Regions from separate parts of the Crocosphaera sp. XPORK-15E genome, predicted to be linked through region 3. Evidence: predicted binding sites of a transcription regulator. Region 3 holds the regulator's gene; each other region holds the start of a gene.
The links. The regulator NtcA, encoded in region 3, controls nitrogen genes in cyanobacteria. The targets are predictions, from matches to a motif close to TTTGTANCNNNNGNTACAAA.

Region 1 (4,151 bases), on a different contig from region 3:
TCATGACGATATTTGCCATGAATAATCGAAGTGTAATCTTTTTTCTTATGCTTTTCGACAGAATTCCATACTTTAGAAACCCAAGGACAAGTAGTATCAACAATGGTGCAACCCTTATCATTTAATAACTGCATTTCCGTGACACTAGCCCCAAAGGCCGGTAAAATAACCACATCTCCCTTTTCCACCACTGAGAAATCTTTGTCATCTTCAATCACCTGAATAAATCCCACATTCATCTCCTGTAACCGTTGATTAACGGAAGGATTATGAATAATTTCATTAGTGATCCAAATACGTTCATTGGGGAAATGTTGACGGGTTTCATAGGCCATGGCCACAGCCCTTTCTACCCCCCAACAAAAGCCAAAGGCTTCTGCTAAACGAATGGTCACATCTCCTTGTTGCCATTGATAGTTATTTTGACGGATTTGTTGAATCAGAGAACTTTGATACTCTGTATTCATGACCTCCATCATTTCAGTGGTGTGGCCAAACCCTCTGCGGTGATAGTGTTCAGACTGTTGTAGAGAGCGTTTAAAAGCTTTGGTATCCATTATCCTCTGACAAGATCAATTATTAATGATCAATTATCAGTTATCCCTAAACAATCAGCAAATATCTAAAAACAAAAAAAGCCTGCGATCGCAGGCTTCAAGTCTTTATGGGTAAAAACTTACATCTTTGCGCCCGTAGACACATCAGACTCGTTGACACTGCTAGAACCCATACCAGCAAAGCCATCAGGTTCTTTTACAAATCCATGATAAGCTTCCATACCATGTTCACCGATATCTAACCCCTGAATCTCTTCTTCGCGGCTGACACGAATGCCTAGGGTTGCTTTGAGGGCTGTCCAAACAGCCACACTAAAGACAATGGTAAACAGTCCGATGGCAACGATGCCAATAATTTGATTAATCAGTTGACCAATGCCGTGGCCGTAGAATAACCCAACTTCTTGATTAAATAAGCCAACGGCGAAGGTTCCCCAAATACCATTAACTAAGTGAACGGAGATCGCTCCCACAGGGTCATCAATTTTGAGAACGCCATCAATGAAACCGACGGCATAGACAACTAAGACACCTGCAACAGCACCAATGATCACCGCACCCCAGTAAGATACGCCCTCACAACCCGCAGTAATACCCACTAACCCCGCTAAAATACCATTGATGACCATAGAAAGGTCAGGTTTTTTATCTTTGGCCCAAGAGACAAACAGGGCGACAATGCCCCCCATGGCCCCCGCTAAGTTGGTGGTAACGGCAATGTAAGGAACATGACTATCCGCCGCCAATTGAGAACCAGGGTTAAACCCAAACCAACCGATCCAAAGAATGAGACAGCCCAAGGTAGCAATACTCATATTATGGCCCGGAATTGCTTGGGGACGACCATCTACATATTTACCCATTCTAGGGCCAAGAACGGCAGCCCCGACTAAAGCTGCCCAACCGCCAACGGAGTGAACCACGCTAGATCCGGCAAAGTCTTTAAACCCTAGGCTTCCTAACCAACCGCCACCCCAAACCCAGTGGCCAGTGATGGGGTAGGCAATGCCTACTAAGATCAAACTAAAGACTAAAAAGTCAACAAACTTAATCCGTTCAGCCACTGCACCGGAAACAATGGTGGCCGCAGTTCCCGCAAAAGCGACTTGAAAGAGGAAAAAGACTGAAATGGGCAGTCCCACTGGAAAGGGAGTGAGGTTGTAGGTAGCGGGATCTTGACTAGCTAAAAACCAACCGCCACTGCCAATAATGGCATTAGTTCCCCCAAACATCAAAGAAAAACCAATGGCCCAATAAGCAATGGTGGCCAAAGCAAAAACAATCAGGTTTTTGGTGAGGATATTAACAGCATTTTTCTGGCGACAGAAGCCCGTTTCCAGCATTCCGAAGCCCGCATTCATGAAAATGACCAGAATAGCGGCAATTAAGACCCAGATAGCATTTAAGGTTCCCTGGAGTTGTATAATTGCTTCGGGTGTGGCTTCTGTAATTTCTAGGATCTTAATTTCTGCATTCTGAGCCACCACTGCCTTATTCCAGACAATGGTAATAATGGCTGCTAAAGGAATACAGGCGATCCAAAAGCCTGAAAAAGAGCGGGCAATCACGCGAAACGGTTGCCAATAGGGTGCGTCCCACAAACTGTGAGTAACGTCTTTTTTTGTTCTTGTTGATACCATTTTTTTGAGGTTAGATTATTAGTTGAAACATCATGAACTTTGGGATTGACTGGACTTTTGAGCTTAAACATGATTTAAAAAGCCATTTCCCTCATTCTTAATCTATGAACTCTACAGATAATAACGAAATTTCGTCAAGCTCACTTAAGGATTTTCACTTATAATTGGGATTCTAGGATTTACTGTTCAAAAGTTGACAAATTTTAAGATTTTCTTCTGTATCCTTGAATACATCTATGAACCAAGAACCCTTTGATCGGAAGATGATGCAGCGTTGCCTAGAGTTAGCGCGTCAAGCTTTGGGCTGCACCTCTCCTAATCCCCTGGTAGGATCAGTAATTGTTAAAGATGGGGAAATTGTGGGAGAAGGATGTCACCCGAAAGCAGGAGAACCCCACGGGGAAATTTTTGCCCTCAGAGATGCGGGGGAAAATGCCGCAGGAGCAACCGTTTACGTCAATTTAGAACCCTGTAACCATCATGGACGCACACCGCCCTGTACAGAGGCTTTAATCGCCGCTAAGGTGGCTAAAGTGGTGGTGGGTATGGTTGATCCTAACCCTTTCGTATCAGGGAAAGGTATTGAAAAATTGAGAGAGGCCGGTATTGAAGTAATTGTTGGGGTGGAAGAAGGGGCCTGTCGTCGTTTAAATGAGGCGTTTATCCACCGTATTATTCATCAGCAGCCTTTTGGAATCTTAAAATATGCCATGACTCTTGATGGGAAAATTGCCACTACTACAGGCCATAGTGCTTGGGTAACTGGTGCGGCTTCCCGTCTTATGGTACATCAAATTAGGGCTGCTTGTGATGCGGTAATTGTGGGGGGTAATACAGTAAGACGGGATAATCCTCAGTTAACCACTCATCAGGTAACAGGGGTTAACCCGTTGCGGGTGGTGATGAGTCGTAACCTTCATTTACCTAGTGAGGCCAACCTCTGGAATATTGATGTTGCTCCCACTTTAGTGTTTACAGAATGGGGTAAAAATCCGACCTTACAAGAAACATTACGGCAAAAAGGAGTGGAAGTGATTGAGTTATCTCCTTTATCCCCGTCTCAAGTAATGGATGTCCTTTATGAGCGAGAATTATCTAGTGTTTTATGGGAATGTGGGGGCGTTTTGTCCGCTGAAGCGATCGCGGATGGGGTGATTCAAAAAATTATGGCGTTTATTGCCCCTAAAATTATTGGTGGGGTTGCTGCTGCTTCTCCTGTGGGTAATTTAGGCTTAGAAAAAATGACTGATGCTTTACAGTTAAAAGAGGTCAGTTTTCGTCAAGTTGATGAAGATATTTTGATTGAAGGATATGTGACTTGATAAAATACAAAGACATTTTGAAAATTAGTATCCATGACATCTGCGATCGCCTCACCATTTGACTCCTTACCTGACTCCCCTAATATTATTCCTTGGGACAGGGTAGATGTTTCTTGGACAAACCGACTAGAAACGACTATTTCTGATAATTCTTCCCCTAATTATTTAATCACGCCTCCTGATCTTGAAACTCTCTGTCAAATTGTTGAATTAGCCAACCATAATCAATGGTCAATGGTTCCCTGTGGAAATGGGAGTAAACTAAATTGGGGTGGTTTAATTTCTCAGGCTAATCTTGTTATTAGTACCCAAAAACTTAACCGAATTATTGATCATGCGGTGAGTGATTTAACTGTTACCGTAGAAGCAGGAACAAAATTAACAGATTTACAGGCTATTTTACAACCACATAAACAATTTTTGCCCATCGATCCTGCCTACCCTGAAAGTGCTACCATTGGCGGTATTATGGCCACAGGAGACACCGGAAATTGGCGACAACGTTACGGGGGTATAAGAGATTTAGTGTTAGGAATGTCCTTGGTGCGATGGGATGGCAAAATAGCGAAAGCAGGAGGAAAAGTGGTCAAAAATGTGGCAGGATATGACCTAATGAAGTTATTTACTGGATC
Region 2 (4,151 bases), on a different contig from region 3:
GGGGAATTTTGTTGATGGGAAAACAACGGCGGGATGGCACGCTCAATTAGTGAAACAGAATACTCAACTGGCTCAAAATGCCCCTCAAACTGCTGAGTTACAAAATTTGGTGCTTGATGCCCTGAGCCGTCATTTGTTGTTTAAATTGGCTATTAACCCTAAATACATCCACTCCCTACGATTTAGCCGTTATGAGGTGGGAATGTCCTATGGCAGTCATACAGACAATGCTTTGATGGGGGGTCAGCAATTTTTTCGTTCTGATGTGTCCTTTACCTTATTTCTCAATGCTCCCGATCGCTATGAAGGGGGAGAATTAATCATTGAAAAACCAGAAGGAGAACTTTGTTATAAACTAGCAGCAGGCTCAATTCTTCTTTATCCTTCCTCGTTTTTACATCGTGTTGAACCTGTTACCACAGGCAGCAGATTAGTTGTTGTAGGATGGATTCAAAGTTTAATTCGAGATCCCATACAACGAGAAATTTTGTTTGATATTGATACGGTACGCCGTTCTATTTTTGCGAAAGAGGGTAAAACGATTGAATTTGATTTATTGGCTAAAACCCATGCTAATTTGTTGCGTCAATGGGCTGAATAAGGGGACTTTTGATCTTCCTCGTGTTGCTGATAAAAGCTACAATATTTAAGTCTCATAGCCCGAAACAAAACCCCTGTGAATATGTCTATTCTTACCTCAACATTTTTTTTGACACTTTTATTGATGGTTGGCCTATTTTTCTTTATTCGGGCCTCTGTCAAAGATCGGACTCAACAAGTCAAATTAATGGCACAATTGCCTAAAATCTCTCTTTTGGAACAGTTACAAACCTATTTTACCCAGAGAGCTTATGACTTGACTGCCGTAGATCCTCAACAGGAAACCATGACATTTGAAGGGTTTGTGCGTCCCAGTTGGTTTTTAGCCATTTTTTTGAGTATCCTAGCGGCGGTGGGACTCCTCTGCTTGGGATTCGTTTTATGCTTTATTTATCCTCCCCTGACCCCTTTATTTTTAGGTATAGGGCTTTTATCGCCTCTAGCTGGCGTTTTTTATTGGAAAAAGGCTGGCCGACTCGAAAAAGTCCGTCTAACCCTAGAAAATACCACAGAATCAGCTTTAGGAGAATGTAGTGTCGTCACGGTTATCGCCCACAGGGATGAATTGATCCAACTACAACAAACACTTGCCCTAAAACCCATCAGTTGATTATAATCATTAAACGCAGAAAACCCCCAACTTGGCATCGGGGGCTCTGCAAATTGTGAGATTAGTCGTCAACCAGCAACGGCTGGGGTTTTGCTCGGTACTGGGGGCTGGAATTCCCTTAAACTGGGAAAGAGGAAGTGATTTTCTTCAACGTACTGAGCGCCGAATAAACCCTTTTCTGCCCAAAAATATCGATCGGTGGTGTGTTCGTTTCGTTTTACAATTAATAAAGCCGGTGCTTGTATCCCAATTTCATGAATATACTTTCTGGCTGCGGTAACAGGTTTATCTTCACCGCTTTCAATATTGTACTGGGGTACAAGTTCGAGAATTTTCCGACCTTCCTGGCGACGACGACTCTTACGCTTGCGTTTTCTGGCCAACCCTTTTACCTCCTATTTCGGCTAAACACTGTAATCATAGTTACAAAAGCCGTGCCAATTATATCCGTTTCATTTCAAAAAATCAAGTGTCTCTCCCTAAGTTGTGGATTTTCATAATCCCGCTAATTCCCGCTATAATCACATTTTTAGCCAATCTGCCAGAGGGATTAGTCATTTTTGCTTTACAAAAGTTTTATTTTTGAAACAAAAGTTAATAAAAAGATGTTTAATTCTTATGTTTTCTTCGACAGCGACCCTTCCTTCTCCTAGTCAAGACTTTATCATCTTGTGTCAATCCCAGGTCACTTTGTTGTACCAAACCCTACAAGCAGACTGGAGTGCTGTCTATTTGACGGGGGAAAAAGATGGTCAACAGATGGATCTCATTCCCATTGTGGTCTATCCGCCGACGGAAACCATTCAAACCGGGGAGACTACCTCGATTAAGTTACCTGAGAGTTGGCAAGATTTAGAGAATGCTGTCTCCTTCCCGATGGTTAAGTTTTCTCAGATTTCCCAATCTTTGCCCCCTAACCGAGAAAGCAAACCCATAAAATGGGGAGAAAATCCTAATAAGATAGGGCCATATCAATTGATCTTACCATTAATTCATCAAGAGATTGTGGTGGGTTTGTTAGTGACTCGACGGCAAAATAATCCTTGGCAACCAGAAGAATTGAGCCAAATTGAGAAAATAACCCGAACTTTGGCCATTGCGCGTCTTTTAGATCAACGTCAAGGTTGGTATCAACAACAGTTAAACCAGCAACAGATTCAACAACAGCAACAAGGCGATCGCCTGGATGATCTGTTTCATCAAATCCGTAACCCCATCACCGCCTTACGGATTTTTGGTAAGCTACTGTTAAAGCGGTTTGTCTCCGATGACAAAAACCGTGCCATTGTGGAGAACATGGTCAGAGAGAGCGATCATTTACAAGAATTGCTCCAAGAATTTGAGACAAATCAAGAAGCGATCGCAGCTAAGACTGATCTTATTACTCTAAATACCGATTGTATCCCTTCTGCTGACCCTAAGCCCCTTTCCTTACCAGGTGCAGCAATGGAGTTAAAAAAGATTAACTTGGAGGAAGTATTAGAACCCATTCTTATTTCTGCTCAATCAATTGCTCAAGAGAAGGGAATTAAGGTGCAATCAGAAATTTTTGGGGAGTTATCCCCTGTTTGGGGCAATAATTCGGCCTTACGGGAAGTCTTGAGTAACTTAATTGATAATGGGATTAAATATACCCCGAAACCTGGCCAAGTCAAAATTAAGCTAGGGTTATCGAGGGTTAAAGGGGAAAAAATATATCAAGGCATTGCCATTGAAGATACAGGTTATGGCATTCCTTTAGAAGATCAAGCTCATATTTTTGAGCGACATTATCGAGGGATACAGGCCCAAGGGGAGACACCAGGAACTGGGTTAGGCCTTGCCATTGTTAAAGAATTGATGGCTCTTATGGGGGGAATAATTGAATTATTAAGTCCGACGGATCATGTAAGAAACCGAGGAACAAGTTTTATTATTTGGTTGCCTTTGGCCGAAGAATGTTAAGTTATTGTTTCTTCAAAAATAAAGCACCTAACCCCAACAAAAATAAAGCTCCTACGGTCTGAGGCTCAGGTATTTCTGTCCGTTCAGGGATGTTTCCAATAACAATATTGGCACTGGCCCTAAATGATGTATCATCTTCAAATTCAGGATAAGCTAATGTTGTAGCATCACTGAAAAAGGTACTTGTTCTATTCAAAGTGAGTCGAGGATCGAAAGTGATTTGACTTGGAGTGAAACCCAATAACTTATCTCCAATTTGACCACTTTCATAAAAGGCTCCCACTCGATAGGCAACATTTTGGGTCACATTAATCGGGGTATTGAGACGAGCAAAGCAGAAATCGTCTTGACAAATATCTTTTCCTGGGTTAACGGTAACTTGCCCTAATAGAGTGCCTGAACCAACTTCCCATAACCCAACGGGACGGGCCACATCAACATCATCCTGGGGAAAACTGCCGCCACCTCCTTTGACATATACGCCTAAACCGCCTATTAATAAATCTACTGATGGTGTAAACTCAATGCCGAAGGTCAAAAGATCATTCGGGTCATTTTCCGTTCCCATTGTATCCGTGAGGCTATAACCGAGATCTAAAATGATGTCGAATGCTTGGGCTTTAACCGTAGTGCCAAAGCTTAAAGCTAGACCCAGAGAAAGTGCTGAAATGAGCTTTGTGTAACAATTCATAAAAATCCTGCATTTCAAACGTCGCATCAATTCAAAGTGTATAACCTTAGTCTACCCAATACTACAGAATGAGCCATCAGGTTTTTCACGGAAATTGGCGGGATAAAAATCATTAGAATCTTTGCTCAATCAGGATTTTGGGGCTTTGTTATGAATTGAAACTACCATAAGTTCCCTTTTAAAAAATTATTTTGTTTTTATTTTTTGAGATAATAGTTAACGAAAACTGTCACCAGGAACACCTTACCTATGAGTCAAGTCTCTCAGTCTGACCCTTCTACCGCTAAATATGGGGAACGTCACATT
Region 3 (4,151 bases):
CCTTGATCTGTCCCTGCAGACGATCATATTCTTGCTGGGCTTTTATAACAACGCGATCGCGTGATTCTAAGACTTGCCATAGGGTCTCTAACTGTTGTGTCTCATTCATAACCTAATAACTGATTTGCCCTCCGACAGTTTTCATCATTACTCGCTATGATATATGATTTGGACTCTGTATGACTGGGAAGTAAATTAATTTCGGTTAGTTGCCTCCCTCTTGATGATTGTTCAATGGTATTATCTCCAGTACACTTATCAAACTGATAAAATTTATTGAGAAAGTCGGGATCATAATTGATTTCTAAAGTTTGACAAATTAAGCGAATTTGAGTCTGAGGATCTTGACAGATTTGTTCATAGTGAAAAATGGGATAATGACAAACTGCTTGAGCATAGGCTAAGTAAGCTTCTCCAAAAGATTGAATCTCCAAATTTAAGTGAGGAAATATGCGCGTCATCGACTCATAAACATCTGCCACACGACGGACGATCACCACAGGTAAAGAAGTTAATCCATAATGGGATAAATATAAATCTTGTTCCAATAAGAAACTGGGTGTCAATATATTATTACTAATAGGGTTATCGATAAAGTTGGCCGCTGTCCAGTCACGAATAATTAGATGCTTATTTGATGCTTTGGCTTGAGTGGCCAAAAAATGTATCTGTTGACCATAGGACTTATGGACAAACTCATCTAGCTGATCATCTTTGAGAAGATCAAGCCAATCTTGTGCCTGCTCAGCAATGGGATGTACTGAAGCTAGGGGATTAACTTCAGATAGAATAAGATTGCCCGCTATACTCCCTAAACATCGATTAACTAACGTCCCTCCCGAACGAGGATAAGCATAGATAATAGGAATTTTCATCAATAGGTATCAGAAACTATAACTCAACAGTATTCAGTGATTATCATACCTTATTTAAGAAATTTTGTGACAGGTTATCAGCCCAAAAAGTAGGTGAATATTACAAAAAAATGAGGGGGAAAATCCCTCATTTTTGATTTTTACATTCCCATAATTTCGTAACCCGCATCCACATAAATGATTTGTCCGGTGATCCCACTGGCCAAGTCACTACACAAAAAAGCCGCCGTATTACCCACCTCTAATTGAGTTACTGTCCGTTTCAAAGGGGCCACATTTTCCACATGACGCATCATATCTAAAATGCCCCCTACCGCAGAAGAAGCTAAAGTACGAATAGGCCCCGCAGAAATACCATTCACCCGAATATTATTAGGGCCTAATTCCGCCGCTAAATAGCGCACACTCATCTCTAACCCAGCTTTAGCCACTCCCATCAAATTATAATTAGGAATGACTTTGACACCCCCTACATAAGTCAAAGTGACAATACTGCCGCCTTCAGTCATCAAAGGTTTAGCATATTTAGCCATATTAGCCAAAGAAAAGGTACTAATTTCCAGGGACTGACTAAACGCTTCACGGGAAACCCCACTAAAGTCGCCCCCTAACCCTTCCTTATCTGCAAAAGCCAAACAATGGATTAAAATATCTAACTTTCCCCAAGTATCAGCCACCGCTTGAAAAGTTTCCGCCACCTGGGCCTCATCTTGAACATTACAAGGTACAAAAATGGACGGGTTGAGGGGTTCAACCACATCTCTGACTTTCTTCTCAAAACGTCCTTTTTCATCGGGTAAATAGGTAACACCGAGGTTGGCCCCCGCTTTATGGAGTTGTTGAGCAATTCCCCAAGCGATCGAGCGATTATTAGCAATTCCTGTAACGAGCGCGTTCTTTCCGGTTAAATCTAACATAGTCTTCTGGACAATTGGACAAGTTTTCTAAGCATTATGCCCCCATTATGGAAGATGGGTAGCTATAATCATTGACAGAACGAGGGATGTATCATCCCAATAGGAACATTGTGAAGCAAAACGTAGCAAAAACCCTTGAAGATACGTTAAAGTGTTGTTTCTATCATTAACTTATAGCAGTGTGCAGTTGAATGAGGTATAGTATACGGGTTTCAAAACCATTAACTATAAGGGTTTTACTTCTGACTTCAAACTTCAAACTTCTGACTTCTGCTCTATCACCCCTTGGTGTTTTCAGACCCCTTATTTTTCCGGTGTTATATTAAAGTGTGATGGAAATATCTGTACCACAGGATAAACCCTTAGCAGCCGTTTTTCGCCGCATTGGTGGCGGCCCCTATCCCCCTGTCGTGGAACCCTTTGAACGGGGCAAAACGATCTTTTTCCCTGGTGATCCCGCCGAGAGGGTTTACTTTTTGCTCAAAGGTGCGGTCAAACTCTCCCGTGTCTATGAAGCAGGGGAGGAAATTACCGTGGCCTTATTGAGAGAAAATAGTGTGTTTGGGGTACTTTCCCTAATTACCGGCCAACGCTCAGATCGCTTTTATCATGCGGTGGCCTTTACTCCGGTGGAATTATTATCTGCCCCCATTGAACAAGTAGAGCAGGCCTTAAAAAGTAATCCAGATTTGTCGATTTTAATGCTTCAGGGGTTATCTTCACGGATTTTACAAACAGAAATGATGATTGAAACCCTCGCTCATCGTGATATGGGTTCCCGTTTGGTCAGTTTTCTGTTAATTTTATGTCGGGACTTTGGTGTACCGACTCCTGAAGGGATTCGCGTTGACTTAAAATTGTCTCATCAAGCGATCGCCGAGGCCATTGGTTCTACCCGTGTGACTGTCACTCGTTTGTTGGGAGATTTACGTCAGGAAGAAATGATTTCTATTCATAAGAAAAAAATCACTGTTCATAATCCTGTAGTCCTTAGTCAGCAATTTACCTAACGTTCTTATCAATGTTAAAAGCGAATGACCAGTGCTTATATCCTAATTGCAGCCGTTTTAATCTTAGGAGGCTTGATCGCGGCATTGGGCGATCGCTTAGGCACCAAAGTTGGCAAAGCTCGACTAACCATTGGTAATCTTCGTCCGAAACAAACGGCGATTGTTGTTACTGTCTTGACGGGAGCTTTGATCGCCGCTTCTACCTTTGGAGTTTTATTAACCTTTAGTAAATCTCTCAGAGAAGGACTATTTGAACTTGATGAAATTCAAAAACAATTACGGGTTGCTAAAGCTGATTTAGAAAGGTTTGCCATTGATAAAAAGGATATTCAACAAAAATTACAAGAAGCAAAAACAGAACAAAATACTGCACAAAAAAAATTAAACTCAACCAATCAAAATTTTTCCAAAGCGAGAAAACAACTCAAATCTGTTTCCGATCAAGCTCGAAAATTACGGACAGATATTACAACTTTACTCAAAGAAAAACAAGCCCTACAAAAAAATAAAACTGAACTCGATCAAGAAATTAAAAGCTTACAAATAGAAGTCCGCAAACGAGATGAAGCACTCAAACAGGGAAAGTCCCAAATTGCTTCCCAAACCCGCATTTTAAATGAACGACAAACCCGCCTCAAAAATTTAGAAACCCGTCTCCAAAGTTTAGAGAAGCAACAAAGTACCCTCCAAACAGAAATTGATAACCGAGATAGTCAAATTGTGGAACTCGATCAAGCTATTAATCAGAAAGATATTGTTCTTAAAAATCGAGAATCTCAGTTAGAACAATTAGAAAGAGAATCCGCTTATTTACAAAAACAAGTAGAAATCTTAGAACAATATTATCAAAATTATCAAGATTTAAGAGAAAGACAAATTGCCATTGTTCGTGGTCAAGTTTTAGCCATTGGTTCAGTGCGTATTGTGGTACCAAAAGCAGGTAATCAAGTGGTTGATGAACTGCTCAGACAAGCCAATAGAACGGCGATCCAATTAGTAGGAAAAGAGGACATTAAACCCGATGAAAGAGTGGTTCAAATTACCCAAGCACAAGTAGAACAATTGATTAAACAATTACAAGATGGCAAAGAATATGTTGTTAGAATTATTTCGGCTGGTAATTATGTACAAGGGGAAAAAGAAGTTCGTGTTTTTGCTGATGTTGTTCTCAATCAAAAGATTTTTAGTGAAGGAGAAACCATTGCCACTGTTTCCATAGATTCTTTAGCATTAACGGAAGAAAATGTGCAAAAAAGACTTGATTTATTGTTAGCAGCTACTCAATTTCGCGCTCGTCGTGCGGGGGTTATTGGTAATATTCAAGTAGGAGATGGTCGCTTAAAAACTGT
Region 4 (4,151 bases), on a different contig from region 3:
TTTCAAGATCAATATTTCCCCGCACCACTCCGGTAACTTCCCCAAACTGAGTCACCACATCATCAAACTTAATTTGTCTATCTTTAAAGAGTAATTGTCCTTGAGTTTGGAAAGGTTGGGGAAGGTTAGCAACTTGTCCAGTGACTTGATGAAGGGTTGCCACTCCTTGTAACCTTGGTAATTGATTTCCTCTGAGTTTAACCTCTAAATTCGTATCAAGTTTACCCTGTGTTAAATCTAGAGGAAGGGGAATTAAACGACTAATTTCCGTTGCCGTAAGTTGATGACTTCTCAGCAATAAATTAACCTCTTGATTTTGAGTATCAGCAACCCCAGAAATCTTAAAATTACCTCCATTAACCAAATGGGAGTCTACCTCAAATTGAATCTGATCATTATTATTATTCTTAATAAACTTTGTTTGACTCGATAAATCCTTTAATTGAACAGATGCTTGTTTTTCCCCCGTTATTGACCGCGAAACTAACACCGCATCAGCATTTTTTATTTGTAAAGCTTTTAATTTAATTGGATTATTAGGATTCAGAGTATCAAATTCTGTTAAGATCCAATTACCTTCTTTCCCCTGTTCAAGATAAATATTAGGAGAGACAACAGTAACAGAAATTTCTAGCTTTTTTTCTATAAAAAATTTAATCGGATCATAACTGATCGCCAACGCAGACATAGATACTTTAGCAGGATCAGTAGGTGTGGTTAAAATATCAGTTTCCCCAAAACGGACTTGGTTGAGAGAAAAAGATTGCAAATTACCCAATTTAACGGGACGATTGAGAAAATTACTCAATTCCTGTGCAACCAGAGGGGAAAGATATCGCTGTATGAGCAACCCCCCCGCAACCAAACCCCCACCCATTCCTATCACCAAAACAGTCGCACCCCAACCTATCAGGGAACGATAGCGGGGCTTTCCTTGAGGTTGCTTTTTAAGAGGACAAGATAAGTCAAAGTCCCGTTTTTTGTGAGAAAGGTCTTTCATCATCAGAAAATTGGGTAGAAACCCCGTGCTTTGAGCATCGGCTTTACAATCCCTTGCGGGACCTAGTTTTTGAATCAGTATAACCCCAGGAACTAGAAAACCTGTTTAAGTATCTTTGCCCAACTCAAGGTCAGATAGCCTAGTTTAACAATTTTTTCCAAATTTCCCTACCTCTCAAATAAAAAAGCGATCGCCCTTCTAGATTAGGCGATCGCCCTTAACCGTTCAAAAACTGAACTTAGAGAGAAATTTCGCTAAATTCACGGGTCATGTGATCAAAAGGTTGATCAATAAAGGAAGTATCTTCAATACCAGCATCAGCGGCCATGGTTTTAATCATTTCCTTCATAATCTGAATTCCCCGAACCGTTGGCCCAATGGGAACCCCCAAAGAATTATAGGTTTCCCGTAACCCTTGTAATACCCGTTCATCGAGGACATTGGGATCACCCGCTACCAAGGCATAACTAGCGTAGCGTAGATAATAATCCATATCCCGTAAACAAGCCGAATAACGGCGGGTAGTATAGGCGTTACCACTGGGACGAATTAACTCTGGAACCTCCTCAAACAGTTGAAGGCCGGCCCCTTTGACAATATCAGCAGAATTCCCATTAATGAGGGCAGCAACTTGAATTCGGGCGGTTCCTGACTCAAAATAGGATTTGAGACTAGCGATCGCATCGCGATCTAAAAAACGGCCCGTAACGTCATAGTTTCTAATTAGGTTAGTGACAGCATCTCGCATTAAAGTTTTCTCCCAACGACATTTTTTTTATGGCTTATCAGGAAGCCAGATGTTCCTTTTTATTTATAATCCCACAGGGATGAACCCCAAGCGAAATTGTCTAACAAAGTCGTCCTTTCTTTCGCAATCGTTAACTTTTTGATACACTTCTTTACAGAAAACCCAAATTTTTCCCAATTTGGGCCAAGCCTCTGCAAAATTTAGTATTGTTTACAGATTTGATCTATAAAATCCGTATCCTACTATACAAACCATCTGGTTAGGTATCTTTACCATCAGTGATTTGAGGCTAAATATATATTGACACCCGAAGGAGTCTTCCATGGCTGAAACGCCCCAAGAAATCTTAAAAATGGTTCAGGACCAAGACATTAAAATCATTGACCTGAAATTCATTGATATGCCAGGAACCTGGCAACATTGCTCTTTCTACTACGATCAAATTGACGAAAACTCTTTTGTTGATGGTGTTGCCTTCGACGGTTCGAGTATTCGGGGTTGGAAAGCCATTAATGAATCTGACATGATGATGGTTCCCGATCCCAAAACTGCGTGGATCGATCCCTTTTATGAAGAACCCACCCTCAGTCTGATTTGTGGGATCAAAGAACCTCGCACGGGAGAATGGTATAGTCGTGACCCCCGTACCATTGCAGGGAAAGCCGTTGAATACCTGAAAAGCACTGGTCTGGGTGATACCGCTTTTATTGGCCCAGAAGCAGAATTTTTCATTTTTGATGATGTACGTTTTGACCAAACCGAAAACACAGGCTACTATTACGTCGATAGTGTAGAAGGACGCTGGAATACGGGACGGCAAGAAGAAGGCGGTAACTTGGGCTATAAACCTGGTTATAAGCAAGGTTATTTCCCTGTGGCCCCTACTGACACCAGCCAGGATATGCGGACAGAAATGCTGTTAACCATGGCTAAATGTGGGGTTCCCATTGAGAAACATCACCACGAAGTAGCCACTGGGGGACAAAATGAATTAGGGTTCCGCTTTGCGACTCTGGTAGAAGCGGCTGATTATTTGATGACTTACAAATATGTCATCAAAAACGTGGCTAAGAAGTATGGCAAAACCATCACATTTATGCCCAAACCCTTATTTAACGATAATGGTTCAGGAATGCACGTCCACCAGTCTATCTGGAAGGGAGGACAACCCTTATTCTGGCAGGAAGGTAATTATGCCAATTTGAGCAAAATGGCCTTAAATTACATCGGTGGCATTTTAAAACACGCCCCCGCTTTGTTAGGCTTAACCAACCCTACCACCAACTCTTATAAGCGTCTCGTACCTGGGTTTGAAGCCCCCGTTAACCTCGCTTATTCCCAAGGAAACCGTTCAGCGTCTGTTCGTATTCCTTTATCGGGCCCTAACCCCAAAGCAAAACGGTTAGAGTTCCGTTGTCCTGATGCCACCTGTAACCCCTATTTAGCCTTTGCAGCGATGCTATGCGCGGGTATTGACGGCATTAAGAACGAAATTGACCCCGGAGAGTCTTTAGACGTAGATATCTACGATCTCACCCCTGAAGAACTCAGCAAAATTCCTTCGACCCCTGGTTCCTTAGAACAAGCTTTAGAATGCTTAGAAAAGGATCATGGTTTCTTAACTGATACCGGAGTCTTTACGGAAGATTTCATCGAAAATTGGATCGAGTACAAACTTGATAATGAAGTTAACCCCATGCGGTTACGTCCTCATCCTTATGAGTTTGCTCTTTACTATGATGTTTAGGGTTTAAGTTATCATTCATTGATAAAAATTGCCACCTTTAAGGTGGCGTTTTTTTTGTTATCGAAAACTTGGGTTTAAAACCTCCTAACGATGTGATTGCCTACGAGGATTTAAGAATAAGAAATCTAGTAAAAAATCATCGTATATAAGTCTCTTTCTACACGAACACACCAGTGTAAATGTGGGTGTAACCTAGACAGGGACGAGAATGCAGCAATCAACATCCTTCAATTCGGATTAAATACTGTAGGACATACAGGATTTCAAGCTTGGGGAGAGGTGGCCTCTACGTTAGAAGAAGCAATTCTTTTGGGGCAAGCTACCTCGTTGAACCGAGAATCCACTCGGCTTTAGCCAGTGGAGTGTCAAAAATCTTCAAAAATGTGTTACTAGCAAACGTGAACTATTTTTTTAGAGTAGGGGCATAAAACATTATACCCCCCACCAATTTTGACCATAAATTGCCAGACATTAAGGAATTAACTGAACCGGAAATCCTTGATCTCGCAACACTTCAGCCGTTCCCCGGCCAGGTTGATAATTGTAACCCCATTGGCCATTGTCATGGAGAATTTGAGGAGTTAACAACACAATTACCTCAGTGCGTTGGCTACTATCCTGTTGACTTCTGAATAGGGCCCCAATCACAGGTAAAT

Region 1: a site for NtcA is predicted at 2,413-2,432, ahead of VB691_RS22180 (ammonium transporter). Genes of this name have one in related genera too.
Region 2: a site for NtcA is predicted at 1,621-1,640, ahead of VB691_RS02165 (DUF3155 domain-containing protein). Genes of this name have one in related genera too.
Region 4: a site for NtcA is predicted at 1,980-1,999, ahead of glnA (type I glutamate--ammonia ligase). Genes of this name have one in related genera too.

Annotation. Positions count from the first base shown of each region.
Region 1 is NZ_JAYGHQ010000024.1:25,765-29,915, forward strand. It holds gene VB691_RS22175 (4-hydroxy-3-methylbut-2-enyl diphosphate reductase) at 1-557, opposite strand, end outside; gene VB691_RS22180 (ammonium transporter) at 677-2,197, opposite strand; gene ribD (bifunctional diaminohydroxyphosphoribosylaminopyrimidine deaminase/5-amino-6-(5-phosphoribosylamino)uracil reductase RibD) at 2,434-3,519, shown strand; gene VB691_RS22190 (FAD-binding oxidoreductase) at 3,553-4,151, shown strand, end outside.
Region 2 is NZ_JAYGHQ010000002.1:145,678-149,828, forward strand. It holds gene VB691_RS02155 (Fe2+-dependent dioxygenase) at 1-601, shown strand, start outside; gene VB691_RS02160 (cofactor assembly of complex C subunit B) at 683-1,210, shown strand; gene VB691_RS02165 (DUF3155 domain-containing protein) at 1,279-1,593, opposite strand; gene VB691_RS02170 (GAF domain-containing sensor histidine kinase) at 1,829-3,154, shown strand; gene VB691_RS02175 (PEP-CTERM sorting domain-containing protein) at 3,156-3,845, opposite strand; gene queF (preQ(1) synthase) at 4,095-4,151, shown strand, end outside.
Region 3 is NZ_JAYGHQ010000003.1:133,942-138,092, reverse strand. It holds gene VB691_RS03580 (hypothetical protein) at 1-109, opposite strand, end outside; gene VB691_RS03575 (sulfotransferase family protein) at 102-875, opposite strand; gene fabI (enoyl-ACP reductase FabI) at 1,016-1,792, opposite strand; gene ntcA (global nitrogen regulator NtcA) at 2,125-2,802, shown strand; gene VB691_RS03560 (DUF3084 domain-containing protein) at 2,827-4,151, shown strand, end outside.
Region 4 is NZ_JAYGHQ010000067.1:175,917-180,067, forward strand. It holds gene VB691_RS25280 (translocation/assembly module TamB domain-containing protein) at 1-1,003, opposite strand, end outside; gene apcB (allophycocyanin subunit beta) at 1,239-1,748, opposite strand; gene glnA (type I glutamate--ammonia ligase) at 2,071-3,495, shown strand; partial or broken gene VB691_RS25295 (zinc ribbon domain-containing protein) at 3,582-3,849, shown strand; gene VB691_RS25300 (secretin and TonB N-terminal domain-containing protein) at 3,967-4,151, opposite strand, start outside.